Regions from separate parts of the Lujinxingia sediminis genome, predicted to be linked through region 3. Evidence: riboswitches for the same ligand, from Rfam matches in the RefSeq annotation. Region 3 holds a riboswitch; each other region holds the start of a gene.
The links. A riboswitch is a leader RNA that binds a small molecule or an ion and turns the genes downstream of it on or off. The one in region 3 is predicted to bind cobalamin.
Positions count from the first base shown of each region.

Region 1 (5,181 bases), on a different contig from region 3:
CGAGCCTCACTGATGCTCAGGGGCAGGCGTGCATGGATTTTCTGCTCGACGGCACGCTGAACGTGGGGGCCTACCACGCTGACTTCCTCTACCAGGACGGTGGTCCGGTGACGGTGAGCGGAAGTGATGTTCCCGCGAGCTGCTCTGGCGAGGGCGAAGGGGAGTGCCTGGAGGTCACTGTGGAGCTTCTCGACCAGGGGACCTGTCTCAGTGGCGAGGTGCTCAATAGCGAAGATGCTCCGGTCGAGGGCGCCACGGTGTACGCGGTGCACGAGGGCGCGGTGGGTGCGCAGTTCTTCTCGGCGGTCAGCGATAGTGAGGGCGGCTACTGCATCGAGGTTCCGCTCAATGCGGAGCTGGAGTTGAGCGCGCTCGACGGCCAGGGGCAGGTCGCCTCCGGTATGGCGAGCACGGTAGGAGCGACTGTGGCCGAGTGTGGCGATGGCGAGTGCGCTGAGGCCGATGCGCTGGTGCTGGGCGCCGGAGAGACGGCGTGCCTGCAGAGCTCGGTTTCGCTCGGCGGGTGGACGACTCCGGCGCCCGGGGTGCCGGTGTATGTGTACTCGAGCTACCCGGCGCGCAGCTGCGAGGCGGGCATGGAAGACCCCTTTACCTGGGGGCCGGTGGTGGCCCATACGGTGAGTGATGCCACAGGAAACTGGGCGCTCAATCTGCCGCTGAGCCTGTCGGGGACGGTCTACGTCAGTGTCGGCTCTTGCCAGAGCGGGATGGGTACCTCGTGCCTGAACTCGGATCGTATTATGCCGGTGCAACTCAACGGGATCCCCGGCTCCATCGACCAGGGGCACTGCCAGTCGATTCACCCCTCGCCGCTCGATGCCCAGTGCGGCGCGGAGTGAGTGATGGTGGGGGAGGAGCGCTAAGTCGCTCCTCTTCGATTGTCCCCGCGACATAAGGTTCTACTTCTGCATATGACCCCCGACCGTCGAAACGGTCGGGGGTTTTTAGTGGTACGCATCTTCAAAGACCATCTGCAGCCCCTGTCCTTTTCGCTTGTAAGCACTTCCGAACGCGTTTTGCGGTCGTTCCGGCGTCGTCAGGAGTGTTCCGAAGGTGGTCTGGACATGCGTGTGTGCCCTCGGGAGTGTTCCGAAGGCAATCTGCACGTGCGTTTGTGTCGTCGGGAGTGTTCCGAAGGCAATCTGCACATGCGTTTGTGTCGTCAGAAGTGTTCCGAAGGTGGTCTGCGCATGCGTGTGTGCCCTCGGGAGTGTTCCGAAGGTGGTCTGCGCGTGTGTGTGTGCCGTCGGGAGTGTTCCGAAGGCAATCTGCACATGCGTTTGTGTCGTCAGGAGTGCTCCGAAGGCAATCTGCACGTGCGTTTGTGCCGTCGGGAGTGTTCCGAAGGCAATCTGCACGTGCGTTTGTGTCGTCAGGAGTGTTCCGAAGGTGGTCTGCACATGCGTTTGTGTCGTCAGGAGTGTTTCGAAGGCAATCGGCACGTGCGTTTGTGTCGTCGGGAGTGTTCCGAAGGTGGTCTGCACGCGCGTTTGTGCCGTCGGGAGTGTTCCGAACGTTAGTGGCAATCGCGCTGGCGATGTCCGGGGAGCTGTGAGGCAAGCGACCACCCCAGACTTCGCCGGGGGGCGGAGTGCGGCGAACACATGCCGATCAGCCTCCTCACGTCCGTCCCGCAAATTGCGTTGACACCCGCTGAAGTCAGCGCCTAACGTCCCGGCCATGCTGGTGTTCCCCGGGAGGCCTGGAAAAGGCGCTCCAGGGGACAAAGCACGTCTTGAGCTGCTCTTGTGTTGAAGGCGTGTGAACAGGGAATCCGGTTGAATGCCGGAGCTGCCCCGCAGCGGTACTTGAGAACGACCTCCACACCTGACGCACTGGCCCCCGTGGGGCCGGGAAGCGGTGGACAGTAGGCACGCGCCCCCTATCGGTGGGCGACTCGCTCAAAAGCCCGAAGACCTGCCCGCATCCGATCGAGGGAGAGCCATCCCGGATCGGTTTGACCTGGCCGTGCCGTGGGAGCGCCGCCGGTCCACCTCAGAGTGCCTCTCTGTGCGGACCCTCTCCCTGTGTCTGGCGCGCGCTTTTTCGCCCGCTTGTTTTCCTCCCGGGATCGTACCGATCGCAGGCCTCCGCTCTTTCCTTAGCTCGCCCCACGCCACCGCGCGGGGAGGCTGCGAGCAGCCGTCGGCCCCCACATTCCCACATCAGGCTCGTTTCCCGCGATCCCGGGGGTTTGCCCCCCTTCTGACGTCTGTCGAGGTCTTTCATGCCCCAACTCACCGCGCCCCCTGCTGCCCCCGGCAGCGCCGCACTTCTCAAAGAACTCAACGCCTACGTGCTGGCCGAACCCCACCCCTTTGTCGTCGACCTGGCTCGCTCGGAGGGCATGTACCTGGCGACGCTTGAAGGCAACCGCCTCTTTGACTGGGCGGGATATTACGGCGCCAAGCTCATCGCTCATAACCACCCCGGGCTCTATGAGGCCGAATACACCCGGCGTCTGGTGGTGGCTGCGAACAACAAGATCGCGAACCCGGATTTCCTCACCCCCGAGTGTCTGGAGTACTACCGCACCCTTCATAAACTCGGCCCGCGGTGCATGCAGAATCCGGGGCTGGAGGTCTACGCGGTGAACTCCGGAGCGGAGGCCGTTGAGAACATGATGAAGTACCTCATCAACCTTCATCATCAACGCCTGCTTTCGGAGGGGAAGACGCCCCGCGCTCGACGCTTTGTGTACTTCGATCAGGCCTTCCACGGGCGCACCGTCTTCGCTCTCAACGTCACGCGCGTCTCTCATGATCCGGTGATGACCAAAGACTTTCAGGGGCTTGTGCCGGGCAACCTGCAGGTGCCCTTTCCGGCCCTGGATACCAGCGAGAGTCCGGCCCAAACCCGAGAGAAAGTGGAGCGTTGCCTGACGGTTCTGGAGAATCTCTTTGAGCATTATTGTGATGAGATTGTCGCCGTGATCCTGGAGCCTATTCAGGGGGCCGGCGGCCACCGCGTCGCGCCGCGTTCCTTTTTTCAGAAGCTCTCCGAGCTCTGCCATGCCCACCGAATTCCGCTGGCCTTTGACGAGGTTCAGACCGCCGGCGGCGCTACCGGAACCTTCTTCACGATTGACGCCTTCGATCTCCCCCATCCCCCGCAGGCGGTGGCCAGCGGCAAGAAGCTCGGCAACGGGGTGGTCTATATGCTCAACCGAATGGACGACCTCGGGGTGCTCGACTCCACGTGGGGGGGCACGCTGGCGGATATGGTGCGTTTTGTTCAGGAGTACGCCATCGTGCAGCGCGAAGGTCTCATCGAGAAGGTTCCGGCGCTGGGCGCGTTGCTTGTGGAGATGCTCCAGGGGCTGGCCGAGCGCTTCCCCGAGCTTATGTACAACGTGCGGGGCTACGGCCTCTACCAGGGCTTCTCGATGCGAACTCCCGGACTCAAGCAGACGCTGATTCAGCGCGCCCGCGATCGCGAGAATCTTCTGCTCCTGGGGGCCGGGGCCGATACCATTCGCCTGCGTCCTCACCTCAACGTCACCGAAGATGACATCGAAACCCTGGGAGCCATGCTGGAACGTCTGCTTCAAGACCTGAGCTGAGCGCATGGCGAGCGCCCGCGGTACAACGCCGGCGGGCGCTTCGGTGAGGGGTATCTTAAACGACCAGGGGCAGGGGGGGACTGTGAGCGACGGCCTCTTCGAGCATCTGCTGCGTTGAGAGCACCTCGGGCAGCGTTAGTTTCGCGCCTTGCCCGAGAAGCTCTCGACTTCGCAGCCATCGACGTCGACTTCTGCTCACGGCGTAGTTGCGGTGCTTGCTCGGCGAGTGGGATTCGAGTAGAGCGCGGCAGTTCGCGCGCTGCGCGGTGTCATATCGTGTTGATTGAGGCTGAGGTGCAGGGTGAAAAGCGCGCTTCGACATTCCTGGGCGCTCCTGGTGGGGATCGCGCTGATCATGCTGGGAAACGGTCTTCAGACGAGCCTTCTGGGGCTTCGTGCCTCGATCGAGGGCTTTAGCACCGGGGCGACCGGCGCGATCATGTCGGCGTTTTATGTGGGCTTTCTGGCCGGCTCCACCCTCACGCCGAAAATCGTCAAAGATGTGGGGCATATTCGGGTCTTTGCGGCGTGGTCATCGATGGCCTCGGCGGCGATCCTGTTGCACGGTCTCATTCTTGAGCCCTGGTTCTGGGGGCTGATGCGCCTGGTGACCGGGTTCTGTTATGCCGGCGTCTATGTGGTGGCCGAAAGCTGGCTCAATGATCGGGCGGATAACCGCACACGGGGCCAACTTCTCTCACTCTACATGGTCGTCCAGTACGTAGGTTTAAGCGGGGGACAACTCCTCCTCAACGTGGGCTCGCCGGCGGAGCTCGTGCTCTTTGTGCTGACGTCGGTGTTGATCTCGCTGGCGTTGGTGCCGATCTCGCTGACCACCAGCGCGCCACAGCCCTCCGAGGAGCAGGAGCGCCTGAGTCCGCGCGCCCTCTGGACGCTCTCGCCGCTGGGGGTGATGGCGTGCGCGGGGGCGGGGCTCTCCACGGGAGCCCTTCTGGGGATGGGCGCGGTATTCGGGGAGGAGGTCGGACTCTCGGTCGCCGAGATCTCGATCTTTATGGCGATGCTCATCGCCGGCGCGGCGATCCTTCAGTTTCCGATTGGCAGGCTCAGCGACCGTTTTGCGCGACGGGCGGTGATCGTGCTGACCAGCGCGTTGAGCGTGGCTCTGGCGCTTGTGGCCTGGGTGATGATGGGGCAGAGCGCGGCGCTCACCCTGGGGCTGATCTTCCTGGTGGGAGGTTTCTCGATGCCGGTCTATGCGCTGGGGATGGCGCACGCCAACGATCACCTGCGCCCGGGTCAGCGTGTGGCCGCCAGCAGCACCCTGGTGCTGGTCTTCGGGCTGGGGGCGACGGCCGGACCGGTGGGGGTGGCTGCGTTGATGGACGCCATGGGCCCGGGCGGGTTCTACGTGGGCGTGGCGGTGATCCAGGCGGCGATCGGGCTCTTTGCACTCTACCGCACCACGCAGCGCGAGGGGGTGGGAGCGGAGTTGCAGAAACCCTACCGTCCGGTGGTGGGGGGGCGGCCCTTCTGGCGGCGTCGTCCGTAGTGCGACGTGAGCTCGGGTTGATGACGCGGCCGCGTTTTGCGTCGTGCACGCATCGCGCTCGGGCTCGCATCCATCGGCATCCATG
Region 1 is NZ_SADD01000018.1:47,357-52,537, reverse strand. It holds gene EA187_RS18895 (peptidase associated/transthyretin-like domain-containing protein) at 1-860, shown strand, start outside; gene EA187_RS18890 (hypothetical protein) at 966-1,505, opposite strand; cobalamin riboswitch at 1,746-1,960, shown strand; gene EA187_RS18885 (aspartate aminotransferase family protein) at 2,249-3,583, shown strand; gene EA187_RS18880 (MFS transporter) at 3,885-5,096, shown strand.
Region 1: it holds a riboswitch for cobalamin, as region 3 does, so the genes downstream of both, EA187_RS18885 (aspartate aminotransferase family protein) here and EA187_RS02510 (acyl-CoA thioesterase) in region 3, are expected to answer to the same signal.

Region 2 (5,181 bases), on a different contig from region 3:
GGGCGTAGGAAGCGACCTCCGCTGAGGTCGGATCCGCCCCCACTCGCCAGAGCTCCACGCCCGCCTCCCCCCGAAGCGTCACGCCCTGCCCCCCAAAGACCACCTCTCCGGCGGAGCTGACCACCAGCACCTCGTCCCCATCCACATCTTCCACCCGGAGCGAATGCGGGTTCTTAAACGCCGTCGGCAGGCTCGCGACCACCTCCAGCGAGTCTCGCCCGATCACCGCCACGCTCCCCTCCCCGAAACCCTCGGCCACGCTCAGGTAGTTGACGTTGCCCACGTACACGTAGCGCTCCCCCACCGCCACCGCCGAGGGATTTTTGAGCGCCTGGTCTTCGATCTCAGCGAGCACATCGCCCGTCTGCCCGTCGACCACGCTCACGCTATGCGAGGCATAATTAGCCACCCAGAGACGCTCCGCCCCCGAGGGCGCCGCCCCCTCCTCCACCGCCACCGTATAAGGGTTGCGATCGCTGCCCAACGCCGCCGCCCCCGCCACATAACGCTCCCGCTCCGCCTCAAAAAGACTCAACGTGTTGGCGCCGCTCTCCACCACCCACAGCCCGCTCGGCCCCACCGCCAGGTCGTTGGCAAGCGGGCCGGTCGTGCTCAGGCGCGGGTCCACAAAAAGCTCATAGCTTGCGCCTCCCTCCTCACAGACCTCCGAAAGCTCACCTGCCGGCTGCGCCTCATCCACAGGCTCGCCACAGGCCGCAACGAAACTCGCCAGCAGCACAGCAACCCGCAACCCGTTGATCGTATTGACATATTTGAACGCCATCATTCACCCTCCGCCAGCACTGCCAGAGATATAAAAAACGCGCGCCCCGGAAGCGGACGCTGCAAAAAGTCCTGCGCGCGCCGGTCGTTGAGCACATTCTGCACCTCGACGCCCAGGCTCAGCCCGCCTCCCAGGCTCGCGCGGCCGCCCAGGTCCAGGCGCAGCGCGCCGGGGCTCTGCAAGCTGCCAAAATTATCGAGCTGCACCCGACTCCGATACCGCGCGGTGGCCTGAAGGCGCGCGTCGCTCAAAAAGGTTCGGAACGTCTCGGTCGAAACCAGCCCTCCCAGATCCAGGGTCGCGCGCAAAAAGGCGCGGTGGCGCGGCTGATGCGGAAGCTGCGCGGGGATACCTCCCTGGTCGATCGTGAGGTAGGCGCGTGTCAGCGTATAACTTCCGTCCAGACGCACGCGCCCAAAAGGTGCCCACCCCAGGGTGGCCTCCACGCCGTGCGCACGCGCCCCGGAGAGGTTCTGGGCCTGGTAGACGTAGGCCGAGATGGGCAAAAAGAGGATCATCTGCCCGATCGCGTTATGAAAATAGGCCGCCCCCAGCTCCAGCGCCTTCGAGTTGGCCCCGGGGCCCAGCCGAAGGCGCAGGCCCGCATCGACCACCACGGCTTCTTCGGGCAAAAGATCGGGGTTGCCGCGCACCGCTTCGGTCGAGAGGTAGAGCTCATCGAAATGCGGCGCGCGAAAGGTTTTGGCCAGGTTGGCGCGCGCCTCCAGCCGCGGATGCGCCCGCCAGATCGCACCGATGGCCGGAACGACAGGCGCATAAACCCTTGAATCCATGGAAGAATCCGACCCCTGCTCACGCAGAACTTCGCCGCGCAGCGCCCCCACCAGGCTGAGCGTATCGCCCGCCAGCAGCCACTCCTCCGAGAGCGCCAGCGCCGCATTGAGACGCTCCGCTCCCAGGGTCGCCGCGCCGTCCGCCGCCTCATAACGCTCCGCGCGAAGCTCCCCGCTGAAGTTGAGGAGATGCGCCCCGGCAAAGAGCCGCGCCCCGCCGGTAGCCGCCACCGTCTGCTGGCGCGAGTGGGCCTCCACATGCTCCAGCGTCATATGGCCGCGCGCGTTCTCGTAGCGGTAGGCGCGGTCCTGGGCGCCGAGGTCGGCGTGGGCCTGCCAGCGCTCCCCCTCAAAGGTGTAGCGCAGGCTGGCCAGACGGCGATGATCATCGACCCGAGCCAGCTCAAACGAGCGCTGAAACTCCGAGGGGCCAGCGCTCCCCCCGGCGCCCTCCTCCACCAGGGTGGTCAGGCGAAGTTCGCCGCCATCGCCCACCTTCAGCACGCCGGTGGCCCCGCCGCCGAAGCGTCGGTGGTCGTTATTACGCCGGGCCTGCACGATTCCCTGGTTATCGACAAAACCAAAATCGCCTTCGCTTCGGCGCACCCCGAGATGCAGGCGCAGCCCCGCACGCCGCCCGCCCACACCGAACGCGGCCTGCGCGCCCGCGCTCCCGAAACTCCCGGCGCTCAGCCGCGCGCTGGCGCGAACCCCGGGGGTGGGCATCCGCGGGTTTAACTGCACCGAGCCCGTCAGCGCCCCGGCCCCGTGCACCACCGCCGCCCCCCCGCGAAACACATCGGCCGAGGCCAGCCCGCCCACCCCGAGCTGCCCCACATCAAACCCCAGGCCCGCCGGCGAGCTCAGGCGCAGGCCGTCGAGGTAGACGACGAGCTGGCGGGGGCTGCCGCCCCGCACCGATACGTAGGCCGGCTGCCCCGGGCTCGACGCCCGTGAGAGCTGCACCCCCTCCACCTGTTCCAGCGACGCCCCCAGCGTCTCCGAAGCCGCCACGCTCTCCCCGAGCCGCACCCGCGTTACAAAGCCCGAAGGGTGGCGCGCGTCCTCGCGCGCACTCCGATCCCCCACCACCGTGCGCCCCCGCAGGGTATCTTCTCCGCCCTCGTCGTCATCGCTTTCTCCCTCATCCTCGGAAGACGCCTGCGCCAACGACGCCAATACCTCAATAATTTCAACACCTTCCACACCAGACACGGACACAACCTCGCCAGACGCGCGCTCCGCCTCCCCGGCCGCAGCCTCCGGCACAAGGTCGACGCACACGCCCACCCCGGCGCACCACGCCAGCGCGCACACCACGCGCTTAAGCCCCCCGGGGGCTGTCATCCGATCCAAGGTCATGAGCTGCTCTTTGTCGCGAAGAGACATGGTGCTCAGGTATCCTGACTCACAGCTCCCGAGCGTCGACGTCAACATCTCGACCCTCATCGCCTCCGACCGCCTTCCCATCTCGCCGGAGAAGCACGCTTCTCCGAAAAAACAGTGGCTCCTGGCCTTCAGCTCGCTGCACACAGTGGCGCGACCGTCCCGGATTTGCACCGGGTTCCCTGATACGAAGCGCATCTCTCAAGAGAAGGCGCTCAGCCGGACTATCGCAGCGCCCTCCCACAGAAGTCAATCGCGCCCCTGGCGCATCGCTCCGAGTGTTGTTGCAATACATTTGCATTCACGGCTGTTCAACGTTAGGGTCCGCGCCCGACGCACCGCGCCCAGAGCTATCGCGCTTAACCAGATGCCTCTCCACCGGGATGGAGCTCCGATGTCACACCCGCTTAAACGCCGAAAGCCAGCCATCATCACCGCCCTCTTCGGCCTCATCGCCACCCTCCTGATCATGGCGGCCTCCCCGGCCTCCGCAGAACTTCGTGTGGTTGCCACCACTCCCGATCTCGGCGCCATCGCCACCGAAGTGCTCGGCGACCAGGGCACCGTCGAGGTGCTCGTGCGTCCCGGCGACGATCCCCACTTCGTCGATCCTCGCCCCAGCTTCGTTCCCCTGCTCCACCGCGCCGACCTGCTCGTGCTGGTGGGCATGGACCTGGAGGTAGGCTGGCTCCCCACGCTGATCACCGGCGCACGCAACCCGAAGATTCAGGCCGGCCAGCCCGGTTATTTTGACGCCTCCGCGCATATCGTCGCCGCCGATGTTCCGCGCGGTCCGGTCGACCGCACGATGGGCGATGTGCACCCGGGCGGTAACCCCCACTACACCACCGATCCGCGCCAGGGTGCGCGCGTGGCGCTGGCGCTCGGCCGCCACCTGGCCGAGCTCGACCCACCCCACGCCGAAGCCTACGTAAAGCGCAGCCGCGATCTGGCCCGCGACCTCATCCGCCTTGCCCAGCGCTTCGAGCTGCAATTTCGCGAGCTCCCCGCTGAGCGCCGCCAGGTCGTGACCTACCACAAATCCTGGACCTACGTGGCCGGCTGGCTCAGCCTCACCGACGTGATGCAGATCGAACCCAAGCCGGGCGTCCCGCCCAACCCCCGCCACGTCGCGCGCCTGGTGGAGACGATCCAGGAGCGCAATGTCCCGGCCATCCTCCAGCTTAACTACTATCCCACGCGCACCGCCGAGCAGCTCAGCGAGCGCACCGACGCCACGCTGCTGCGACTGCCCGCCCAGACCTCCGAGGGGCAGCGCTACGTCGAGCACCTCGAAGCGCTGGCCGAGCGCATCTATGAGACTCTGAAGCCAGCCCTGGCCCCCTGATGTGGCGGCCTGAGCCCCTTCCCCGAACCTCTGCTCGGGAGCGTTGCATGAGCGCCGATACCGATCTCCGCCCCAACTTCGACCAGCCCTCAGAGCTCCCCCACGAGCCCATCCCCCCCTGCCTGCCTGAGGATCATATCTCCCGGCAGCCCACGCTCTTGCAGGTGCAGGGGCTGGTCTGCGGCTACGGCGGCAAGGGCCTGCTCGGTCCCCTGGATTTTCACCTCCACCAGGGCACCTTCATGCTCATTGAGGGGCCCAACGGCGTGGGAAAATCCACCCTGCTCAAAACCCTCATCGGGCTGATCCCACCGGTAAGCGGGCGCATCGACTGGAGTCTGCCGGCCGACGCCCTGCGCTTTGTGCCCCAGACCCGCACCCTCGACCCGATGCTGCCCGCCACCGTCTTCGACGTCCTCGCCACGGGCCTGCACCGCGGCCGGGGCTTAAGCGCGCTGCGCATCCGCCCCCGCCGCAACGAGCTCCTCGACGCCCTGGAGGTCGTGGGCATGGCCCACCTCTGCGATCACCTCTTCCGCGAGCTCTCCGAGGGTCAGAAACAGCTCATCCTCCTGGCCCGCGCCCTGCTCGGAAAGCCCCGACTTCTGCTCCTCGACGAGCCCTCCGCATCCATGGATCCGGAGCGCGAAGCAACCACCATCGAACTTCTCCACGGCATCCAGCAGCAGCTCGACGTCACGGTCATGATGATCGCCCACGGCTCCGCCCTTGCGCGCAGCGCCTCAAGCCGCATCATGCGCATCGACCGCCGCGGCCACATCGCCATCGAGGAATGCCTGAAAGACTGTCTCGATGATCCGCACCACACCCACTGATCCTCTCCGATCTTCGCCGGCACCCCTATGTTT
Region 2 is NZ_SADD01000014.1:32,524-37,704, reverse strand. It holds gene EA187_RS17505 (NHL repeat-containing protein) at 1-787, opposite strand, end outside; gene EA187_RS17500 (TonB-dependent receptor plug domain-containing protein) at 784-2,940, opposite strand; cobalamin riboswitch at 2,954-3,175, opposite strand; gene EA187_RS17495 (metal ABC transporter substrate-binding protein) at 3,359-4,312, shown strand; gene EA187_RS17490 (metal ABC transporter ATP-binding protein) at 4,360-5,148, shown strand; gene EA187_RS17485 (metal ABC transporter permease) at 5,176-5,181, shown strand, end outside.
Region 2: it holds a riboswitch for cobalamin, as region 3 does, so the genes downstream of both, EA187_RS17500 (TonB-dependent receptor plug domain-containing protein) here and EA187_RS02510 (acyl-CoA thioesterase) in region 3, are expected to answer to the same signal.

Region 3 (5,181 bases):
GACACCACCACCAGGCGCCCCTCCTCGCCAAACGCCGACAGCGGCACCCGCATCCCCTCATCTCCCGGGGGTTGCTCCAGCAGGTAGCGGGGCAGCGCCGAACAGGCGGCCGTACACCCCAGCGCCCCCAGACAGAGCGTTTTGATAAAGGTGCGACGAGTGGGGTGGGTGGCGCTCATAAAGACTCCAGGAAGGCCAGGATTTGGGCGCGCTCGGTGGCGCTCAACTCGCGGTAGCGCTGCCGGCTGGCCGCCGCCTCGCCACCGTGATGCTCAATGGCCTCATGCACCGAGCGGGCGCGACCGTCATGCAGATAAAAACCCTGCCCACCCTGGAAATCCGCGGCCAGCCCCAGGCCCCACAAAGGCGCGGTACGCCACTCCCTGCTCTGCGCCCCGCCCTCGGTGTAGCCATCGTCGAGCTCCGGCCCCATGTCATGCAGGAGCAGGTCGGTGTAGGGGGCAAACGCCACCTCCGAGAGCGCTGCAATCGTCGACGTGCCCGTCGTCAGGCTCGGCACATGGCAGCTCGCACAGGCGATCGTCTCAAAGATCGCCTCCCCGGCCACCACATCCGGGTCGTCGACGTTACGACGCAGCGGCGGCCGCAGCGTACGCAGATAGTGGGTCACCGCCGTCAGCGTCCCCGAGCCCAGCTCCGGATCCGGCACCAGGTCCGCGCTGGCATCCCCCACCTGAACATTGATCGGATCCACCCTCGCAAAGTCCGAGGTCAGCCCCATGTCCTGGTGATAGGCCGTGACCGTCTGGTGCAAGAGCGTGATCGACGAGGCTTTGAGTCCGAAGCGACCGATGTAGCCCCGGTCATGGCGCTGAATCCGGGTGCCGCCGCCCCGCTCGGCCAGCCCCGCCATCGCATCGAGACGAGCGGTGGCTTCGATCCAGGCGATCCGCCCCGAAATCCCGTCGCCGTCCTCATCCTCCGGGTCGGCCAGCGCCAGGAGCGTGGCGTCATCCACCGATTCCAAAAGCCCCAGCCCCGTGATCGAGGGCGCGAGCAGACGGGTGAACACGATGTCGTCTCTCGCCGGGAGCACTTCGGGCTCGTAGCCGGGAATCGCCCGGTCCTGAAGCTGCGGGCCGCCCTCGTTGAGCATCGCGTCGAAGTGCCCCTCGGCGTCGTAGCGGCCAAAGCGAAAGAACCCGAACTCCGGGTGCCCCGGCCCCTCTCCCGGGTGGCAGGAGTCGCAGGAGGGGGCGTTAAAAATCGGCCCCAGCCCTTCCGAGAAGCTAAAGCTGCGCGAAAACTCCTCGTCTCCCATCACAAAAAGCCGGGTCTGCGCCGGGGTCAACCCATCGATCGGCGCGTCAAAGATATGCGCCGCGTCGGGCTCACCGGGCACCAGCACATCACAGGCCATCAGGCCCAGCGCAGAGCTCCACACCGCCCCCATTCTTGCCAGTCTCTTCATCACCATCCCTTGCATGCATGACCTCTCGGGTCGTTGAGGAGTATCACGGCCGCCGAAAATAATTAGGAAAACCTAAACATTCGGTTCACGATCGCTAATTATATCTTTCGAGACTGTCAAGACATGTTCTCGCCTCCCTCTCTTCCCGCTGAGGTTCCCCACACCGGCCCCCCGGACGCACCACGACGCCTGCGCCGCCGCGCGCATCCTCCTCGCCCGGGTGCCAGGCTCCCGAGCGCCTCCCGGATCATGGAACGCGATTCAAAAGGCCGCATCCGCGAGCTGACCGTCGCCACGAGCTCGTTCAAAGGACACCGTCCTGAGCCCCCCCTTTTTGCTCGGACGCAAAAGCGCCGAACCCACGCCCGCTCTCGACGCTTGTATGTTGAGCCACCGGGGTGACAGCCCGGTTCCCATCACGTAGCGTGCCGCCCAACGCCCAGATGCCCCTGCCACACCCAGAGACCACCCCGGAGGATCCCTGATGCCCCTACCCCCGATTCAGCTCAGTCTGACCTACGACTCGCACTTTGATCCCGTCGTGGAGCTTGTCCCGACGCAGGTACAGGTCTCCAACCTTGAGGAACTGCGCGACGCGCTCCCCGATCTCGCCACCCTCCAGAGCTACGGCCCACGGATGGCCGTGGAGCTCGCCGCCGCCTTCCACCACCTGGGAGAGGCCATCCAGGGCCGGATCTACCTCTCCCGGGATGCGCTGATGGCGATGCTCCCGAAAACCTACAACGCCAAACACCTCGGCGAGGTGCAGCGCTGGTACCGGGATGGAGCCCCGGGCCTGCCGGCTCCCGACGACCTGAAAGCACCGCATTGGAAGGGTGACGCCCTGGTCTTCGTGGCCATTGACCTACAGCATTCGGTAGGCGCGCCCTTCGCCATATCTTCCCGATACACGGCCGACCTCGCGTCGCCCTCCTGGCCCCTCACACGCGAAGACATCGACTCCTCGACCCCGGTTGCGACCCCGACCCTCGAAGTCATCGCCCGGACCTTCGGCGGCGAGCCCGACGGTGTCTTGCAGGTCTCTTCCTCCGAGGCGTCGACGCACCTCTTTGTCGCCATCTGGGATGAGGAAACCGGCGCGCGCTTTGCCCTTCGAGAAGCGCCCGCAACCGACGCCGAGAGTCAGCCCTACGACACCTGGCCGGACCTGATCGCCGACCACCCCGAGTGGTCCACCACCACGGCTCTCACCGCGCTGGCCGGCGCCCTCTTCGACTTCCTGGCGGCGCGACACGTTCGGGAGGGTCACTACCACGTCATCGCCGACCCCGACGCGTACCGCGACGACTACCACACGAACGGTTGGGAGACTTACCGGCTGCGCTATTACGTCGACCAGATCGCCGAGACCCGTTTTCAGGTGGCCGGCATGGCCTCCATCGCCGCCCCCTGTGTCGAGGGCTCCAGACTTCGAGCCTACTTTAAAGGCCCGCGCAATCAGCCCTTTTTCTGGGAGGTCGACCTCCACACCCTCAGCCTCAAAGCCCCTCCCGAGCTCACAGACATGGCCACCTCAGAGCTCATCAGCGACACCGGGGGCTATTTTGGTCGCGCCGAAGCCCCGCTCCCCCGGGCGATGTCGGATGACGACCTCATCCGGCGCGACGACTGAGCCTCAGGGCACCTGACTCGCCATGCTCTCCAGCTCCGGCACCCGCGTGGGCTTTCCGTGCGCATCGAGCGCCACCATCACGAACTTGCCCCGGGTGCCAGGCTGCCGATCGCCGCTTAAGAGATCCTCGGCCACCAGCGTCACCTCCACCGTCACCGAGGTCCGGCCCGTCTCCACCACCCGGGCCGTCAGCTCCACGAGCTGCCCCTGGCGCACCGGCACATGAAAATCACACCGCTCGCTGCACGCCGTCACCACCGTGCGCCGCGTGTAGCGCGAGGCCACGATAAACGCCGCCTTATCCATCAGGGCCAGGGCCTGCCCCCCGAAGAGCGTGCCGTAGTGGTTGGTCTGCTGCGGAAAGACCATCTCAATAAGCTGCACCTCGGTCACAAGGCCGGGCGCGAGGGTCTGCTGGATGGTCGAGTCGTTGGAGCTGTGCATGGGTCTGCCTCTCAAAAGCGTGTGGGGGCCGAAGATGCACAGCAAGCCAGAGCAACCGACGGATGTCGGCGCACGGCGACCTGCCCATCTCCCGCGAGATTCAAGGTCGATTTCGGGCTCCCTTTTCTCGGGGACTCCCGGCGCTGGCAGGTCTTCGGGCTTACGAGCGTGGCGATCCCATCTCGGGACCAACCTCCTACCGGCCACGGCTTCCCACGCCCTTTAGCAGGGGGCAGTGCCATTGGTGTGGCTTTCGTTCTCGTCAACGCCCTGAGCACAAGGTGATATCGCAGACGAACGCGACATCAACGATAGCTCATGGCGTACTCACCGCTGCGGGGCAGCCCCGGAATCTCACCGGGTTCCCTCTTGGCCTGCACACGCTCCGGGTCGAGCCCTCGACCACCGAGCGCCTGGAGACCTCGCTCCCGACCTTTGCAAAAAGGCCGGGACACCAGCGCGGGGGGAGTATCGGTCGCCCTGCCCCCAACGCGCAAGGAAAAGCCCCTCTTCTCCCCGCCGCCTCTCTGCCCCTTTGGCCTTCTCCCGAGACGCCCTCCGCGTTATTTTGGCCCCCATCGCACCGCGAGCGCCCCTCCCTTGCACCCGACCAACGCCCATGAACTCAGACCCCACCCGCGCCAGCTTTGAGGCCGTGATGCGCGCCGGACAGGCCGCCGAGCCCTCCCGCACCCAACGCCTGCTTGCCTGGCTGGCCTACTACAGCGTCTTTGCCATCCTCGCCTTCGCCGTCGGCTTCTGGGCCATCGAGCAACTCGCCATCTCACCCTTTGTGGTGTTGGGCACAGGCGGCGTCGCCCTCTTCATCGCGCGCCTTCTCAAACGCCGGCTCACCGCGACGCCCTTTCGCATCGGCCTGGTCGTCGGCACCGCCCTGCCGCTGGTCGCGCTCTCGCTCGTCCTCGCCGCCGGCGGCACGCGCCCTGGCGCCGCCACCGACGCCTCCACATCCCCGACGGCGGCAGGCCCTCCCCTCTGGTACGCGCCGCTGCAAAAGCTCAAACGCCGGCGCACCACCGACCCCGGCGACTCCCACATCGTCTTCAGCGCCAGCGGTGATGACACACAGGTCGTCGTCGGCTTTAAGCGCTGTGTCAGCGCCCTTCACCAACCCGACACCGGCGACACCTCCCTTCACCGCCAGACCCTCACACACCTCACTCGCCGGGCCCCGGAGTTTGCCGCCGCCGACATCCTTCACGCGCTGGTGATCCACGTCTGCCAGCGCTTTGATGCCGGCGACCTCGACGCCCTGCACGCCGCTTTCCAAAAAGAGCTTCCCCTCGCCATGGAGCTTCTGGAGAACGGCAAGAGCCAGAATGCCCTCTGCAGCCCCGATCACACCTTCGGGCCTCCTGCCGCGCTCAGCCTGACCCTGGCCGCCCTCTGCGAGCTTCGCGCCGACCAGGCCCGCGCCCTGCGCCTCTTCACCGAAGGCCACACGCTCGATGCCGTCGCCGCCGCGCTCGATACGAGCCCGGCCGCCGCAGAACGCCTGCTCAAAGAGGGCCGACTCAACGTCGAGGAACACGCCCACAGGCTGGCGCGCGTCCACCACGCGCTCTAAGCTCACTTCCGGCGTTGACCCACTTTTGCCGCCACGACGCGATGCGCCCCTCTCCTCCCGGAGCGCCCCTATGGCCCCCACCCC
Region 3 is NZ_SADD01000001.1:611,520-616,700, reverse strand. It holds gene EA187_RS02525 (QcrA and Rieske domain-containing protein) at 1-179, opposite strand, end outside; gene EA187_RS02520 (di-heme oxidoredictase family protein) at 176-1,432, opposite strand; gene EA187_RS02515 (hypothetical protein) at 1,917-3,065, shown strand; gene EA187_RS02510 (acyl-CoA thioesterase) at 3,069-3,434, opposite strand; cobalamin riboswitch at 3,638-3,935, opposite strand; gene EA187_RS02505 (hypothetical protein) at 4,129-5,097, shown strand; gene EA187_RS02500 (SLC13 family permease) at 5,168-5,181, shown strand, end outside.

Region 4 (5,181 bases), on a different contig from region 3:
CCTACACCATCAACGAGGGCGACGGTGCCTTCTACGGCCCCAAGATCGACTTCCAGGTGCGCGACTGCCTGGGCCGCTCCTGGCAATGTGCCACCATCCAGCTCGACTTCCAGCTGCCTCGCCGCTTTGAGCTGACCTACACCGCCAGCGACAACGCCGAGCGCACCCCGATCGTCATCCACCGCGCCATCGCCGGCAGTCTGGAGCGCTTCTTCGCCATCTTGCTCGAACACCTTGCCGGAGCCTTCCCCACCTGGCTTGCCCCGGTGCAGGCGGTGATCGTGCCCATCACCGACGATCAGAACGACTACGCCTGGCAGGTCGCCCGCGACCTCAAACGTTCCGGGGTACGCGTTGAGGTTGACGATCGCAGCGAGAAGATGGGCTTTAAGATCCGAGAAGCGGAGACCAAAAAGATCCCCTACATGCTGGTTATCGGCGGACGCGAGGCCGAAGCGCATAACGTCGCGCTGCGTACCTACAAGGACGGCCGTCGCGGTACCCTCCCCCTTGCCGAGGTCAAAGCGGAGATCCTCGATCGCATCGCCAACCGCACCCTCGACGTTGATGTGCAGGTCAGCGGCCTGGCCACGATCGTCGAAGACGCCCCGAGCGGCGAAGATATGGCCGAGCGCGGGTATTGATGGTGTCCCGATGGACAACGCGATCTGCTGAGGTCTGAACCCCAAAAAAGGCCGCGCCCCCCTCGGGAGGCGCGGCCTTTTTTTTCAATCATTACAAGAACTTACTCAGCGTTGAGAATGCCCACCGCGTCCAGATCAAAACCCTGGCTGGGAGTGGCACCCACGCCCCAGAGGTCCCGAATGCGCACGTAACGCGCCCGGCTTAGACCCACGTCCGCCAGGTCAAAACCATCGCCGCCGGTGAGCTCAAGCGAGAGCGTCGGATGCTCCAACGCGTCGTACTCCTGCGTCGGCGTCCAGCCGGCGCACCCCGTATAAGGGGGAGCATCGTCCGGGGTAGAGTCGCAGGCAAAATGCACCCATGTCTCCCCGTCTTCGCTCACCGAGACTTCGCCCAGCTCGGCAAAAACCTGCTCGGGATCGCCATCGGCGTAAAAAGGGTTTTCAAAGACCACGAAGTCCGCACCGGGACCGTCGACGATGACGCGATCGCCAAAGCCCAGCACGATCTCCCCACCATCTCCAAGGCTCAAGACATCGAGCGACGCCGCGAGCTCTCCTTTGCCCTGCGGCGGCCCCAGCACCACGTCGGGCAACGCCTGTTCGCCATAGCCGGCACCTTCACCCGGCGTAAACGAAACCATCTCACTGGCGTAAGGGAGCCCCTCCCACCAGGGTGCAGCATCTACCGGCGGGACCGCCTCGCCACAGCCCACCGCCCCCCCGGCGGTGACGAGCATGGCAGCGAGCAGACCATGATGGATTCGCTTCATCATAGGCGCGTCATCTTCGTCCAGGAGAAGCCGCCGCAGCCGCCGTTTTCCGGATCGCTGGCGTCAGCGTCAGCCTCGATCGCGCGGGCCTCTTCGACCGTCTGCTGATCGAAGGCCGCCATGCAGTAGTAGAACGAGTCATCGACCAGCTCAGTCCACACGATCACATTGTAGGTGTTGGGGCCGTATTCGGCGTCAGGGGCGTTCTGGGTGATCGCCACGCGCTCGGTGTTGTCGTACTCGGTCAGAAGCATCGGGCCCCAGACCTCCTCGGTGATCGTCTCCTGACCGCCGAAGTTCGTCGCCCACTCGCCGGCCACCTCAATGCCTTCCTGCTGATCATCGGGCACCTCGCAGTTGGTGCCCTCGCAGTCGGCCGGCTCGTCGGTCTCGCCACAGCCCATAAAGGACAGGCTCGCCGCCAGCACCAGCGCCATCAAATCCGCCCGACTTTTAAGCGTCTTCATCTCGATCTCCATCACAGCATGCTCCGGATGGCGATCGAAGGTCGGCAGCGGGACAACCCCGACTCAACGCCCCGGCCTTCAGGCCAACGACATCGAGGATCGACGCGCGCGCGCCGGATCTGCTGCGTTCCTCTCGCTGCCTTCCCGAAGCGATTGGGGGTAATTCTCCACGCAGCAATATCCTGGCTCTCGGATCTTCTTTACGCGTGCCCTTCCCGAAGCGTTAAGAAGCCTCAGTGGGTTTAGCTGCGCCGGCCTATCCAGGCCGGGCGTGCTTACGCGCTCATCACCGATCACAGTTGCGGGGGCAGCGCTGGTGTCACACCAGCTTCCTGCCGCGTCGAGCCCGGCCCTGTTAGCACCGGGACGTGTACCGGGTCAATCGAACTCGCCGACAAGCGTCACGAGGCCGAAACACGCCGAATTTTGAACCAAAAAAAATCCCGCGACACCTCAAACGAGATGTCGCGGGATTCTTTATTCTTTGCGAACTGCTCGACCCTCAAGCGGCCAGCGCACACCCTGAACCTGGTCCGCTGCTTCCTCCCGGACCTGACGGGGTGCCAGGCCAGCGGTCGCACTGGCCGCTCAGGGGTCGAACAGCCCCACCCTAGCGGGGCATCAGGCAAACCGTCAACCGGCCACCTGTGTCGAGCGGAGAGAGAGGGATTCGAACCCTCGATACGCGTAAACGTATACACGCTTTCCAAGCGTGCGCCTTCAGCCACTCGGCCACCTCTCCAGAAAGATCTCAACCTGCGAGATCTTTAAGAGCGTACAAACGGAGGGGGTGGGATTCGAACCCACGGTACCCGTGAAGGTACACTTGATTTCGAATCAAGCGCCTTCGACCACTCGGCCACCCCTCCGCACTTAAGATGATTCTTGTGTTGATGAATCATCTTTTATTACCGCCGCGTTACGTTTCTCGCGAATCGTGCGGAAAAACTCACTTAAAACTCGCCCGCAGGCTGCTGACAGGACACCTTCTTTGACCTCAATCCGATGATTCAATCGAGGATCTTCACCCATCGCAAACAACGAGCGCATCGCGCCGGCTTTCGGGTCTCGCGCTCCAAAGACCACCCGACCTACACGCGCGTTAACTAACATTCCCGCGCACATCGGACAGGGCTCCAGAGTGACATAGACCGTACATTCATGGAGTCTCCAACTGCCCAGGGCTTCTGCGGCGCGTCGCACCGCAATCAATTCCGCGTGGGCTGTGGGGTCTTGCCAGCTCTCGCGCCGGTTAAAGCCGCGAGCGATGACCTGGCCTTTATGAACGACGACTGCACCGACCGGGACTTCGCCCTCAGCCTGTGCGCGCTCCGCTTCTTCCAGAGCTTGCATCATAAAGATGTTGTCGACTTTCTTTCGTGCCAATGTAAGACCCTATGGCGCCGTGAGACAATGGTGCCGCCTTTGGATGCGATATCGAGAGCGAACTGAGCAAGGCGTAAACCGCAGGCGATGCTTTAGCATCGTCGAGGATTTACAACACAGCTCAGTTTGCTCTCGATGCAGCAGACATGGCGTCAACGTTGACTTGCGGTGCCGCACTCCGAAAACAAAGAAACGCTCTTAGGAACTAAGAGCGTTTCAAAGTGCACCTGGAAGGGTTCGAACCTCCAACCTATGGTTCCGTAGACCATTGCTCTATCCAGTTGAGCTACAGGTGCGTGCTATGTGCTTGCTGCCGGTGTTTCTGTACCGCCCGGCGTGGTCATTTTATTAACACCGCCTTTTCGGTCTTGCAAGCTCTTTTTCGACTTTTTTTATTTTTTCTGCGAGGCGGTGAAGCGGTCATCGTCAGTTACTTTTGATGTCCTGTGCCAGCACAGACTTAAGTCGAAAAGGAGAGGAAGGGATTCGAACCCTCGATACGGTTTTAAGCCGTATACTCCCTTAGCAGGGGAGCGCCTTCAGCCACTCGGCCACCTCTCCGCACTCAATCTTATTCACTTATCAAACAACTTCCTGCAAGCAGGATCTTTCTTTTTTAGAGCGGAGGAGGTGGGATTCGAACCCACGAAGCTTGCGCTTGCCGGTTTTCAAGACCGGTGCCTTCAACCGCTCGGCCACTCCTCCTGGAGCCGGCCCCCTTTCGGGCTGGGCCTCGTCAGGGAGTCGGGAGAATACTCGGAACAGAGATTCCGTCAAGATGCTTTTTTAAAAATTTTGCACATCGCTCTCTGAGGGCCGCTCTCGCTCCTATTAATGCCCCGGCATTCCTTCTCCGCGACGCGTTGGCCAGGCAGAGGCCACGGATCGACGCCCGGCGCTGCTTCGGCAGGAGATCCGGTGGCTGGACGCTCATTTTGGCGTGGTGTACATCTGATGCGGTTTCTCCAGCCCGGCGCGCCCGCAGCGACTCTCCGAATCTCATAGGAACGCGGCCGCCATCTCAGATAGCGCGCGTGGCGCGATGTGATTCCCTTCTATTGATTGTGCAGAGGCCCTGATCATGGTGCGTATGAAGTCCAGGGCGGCGATGGCCATCGTCGCGCTCTCCCTCCTCACTGCAACCGACGTGTGGGCCCAGGAGCCCGATAGCCCCGACGAGCGCGTGATCGACGACCTCAACTCGCCCGACGTGCGAGAGGGCGATCCCGAAGCCGTTTCGGACGACCCCACGCCCGATGAGGCCGTCGGCCAGGCCCAGCAGGCCGCCGAGGACGAGGCGCGCCGCGACGTGATGCCCGGCGAACGTGTGGACCCGACGGAGGATCGCGAGAAGCACCAGGTCACGATCCTCAAGACCCAGCAGGTCGATCTCAGCGATGAAGAGGTCAAAGACGAGCTCAGCCCCGAGGAGCCCCCGGTGGGCACCGTGGCGCTCTCCCCTGCTCGGGCCCCTGCGGGCGGCGTGGTCATCGCCGGAAATGATGACTCCTTCGCCGGCCCCTGGACACTGAGTCTGGGCGGTTACATCCGCGCCGGCTACACCGCCATTGGCAACGATCCCAACGTCGCGCTCATCGGCCGTAACGACGGCTTCACCATGGCCGACGCTCGCCTGACCACCACCGGGCAGATGGATAACGGCCTGGGCTTTGTCTTCCAGTTCGACGCCGGAAGCCGCCTGGTCCGCACCCGGCAGGATTCCCCGGTCGAAGCACTCGCGCTGCGCATGACCGACGTCTACGCCTATTATGCGCCCTTTGAGTTTCTGGAGATCAACGTCGGCCAGTTCAAAGCCCCCTTCGATGTCGAGGATCTGATCTCGACGGGCAACCTGCTCTTCGTGCACCGATCGGTGGCCAACCGCGGCGTGCAGAACGTGGAGGGGTATAA
Region 4 is NZ_SADD01000005.1:53,980-59,160, reverse strand. It holds gene thrS (threonine--tRNA ligase) at 1-644, shown strand, start outside; gene EA187_RS10660 (hypothetical protein) at 746-1,420, opposite strand; gene EA187_RS10655 (hypothetical protein) at 1,417-1,884, opposite strand; cobalamin riboswitch at 2,040-2,271, opposite strand; RNA gene ffs (signal recognition particle sRNA small type) at 2,385-2,475, opposite strand; tRNA gene EA187_RS10645 (tRNA-Ser) at 2,540-2,626, opposite strand; tRNA gene EA187_RS10640 (tRNA-Ser) at 2,667-2,753, opposite strand; gene tadA (tRNA adenosine(34) deaminase TadA) at 2,758-3,270, opposite strand; tRNA gene EA187_RS10630 (tRNA-Arg) at 3,493-3,566, opposite strand; tRNA gene EA187_RS10625 (tRNA-Ser) at 3,742-3,831, opposite strand; tRNA gene EA187_RS10620 (tRNA-Ser) at 3,893-3,975, opposite strand; gene EA187_RS10615 (porin) at 4,352-5,181, shown strand, end outside.
Region 4: it holds a riboswitch for cobalamin, as region 3 does, so the genes downstream of both, EA187_RS10655 (hypothetical protein) here and EA187_RS02510 (acyl-CoA thioesterase) in region 3, are expected to answer to the same signal.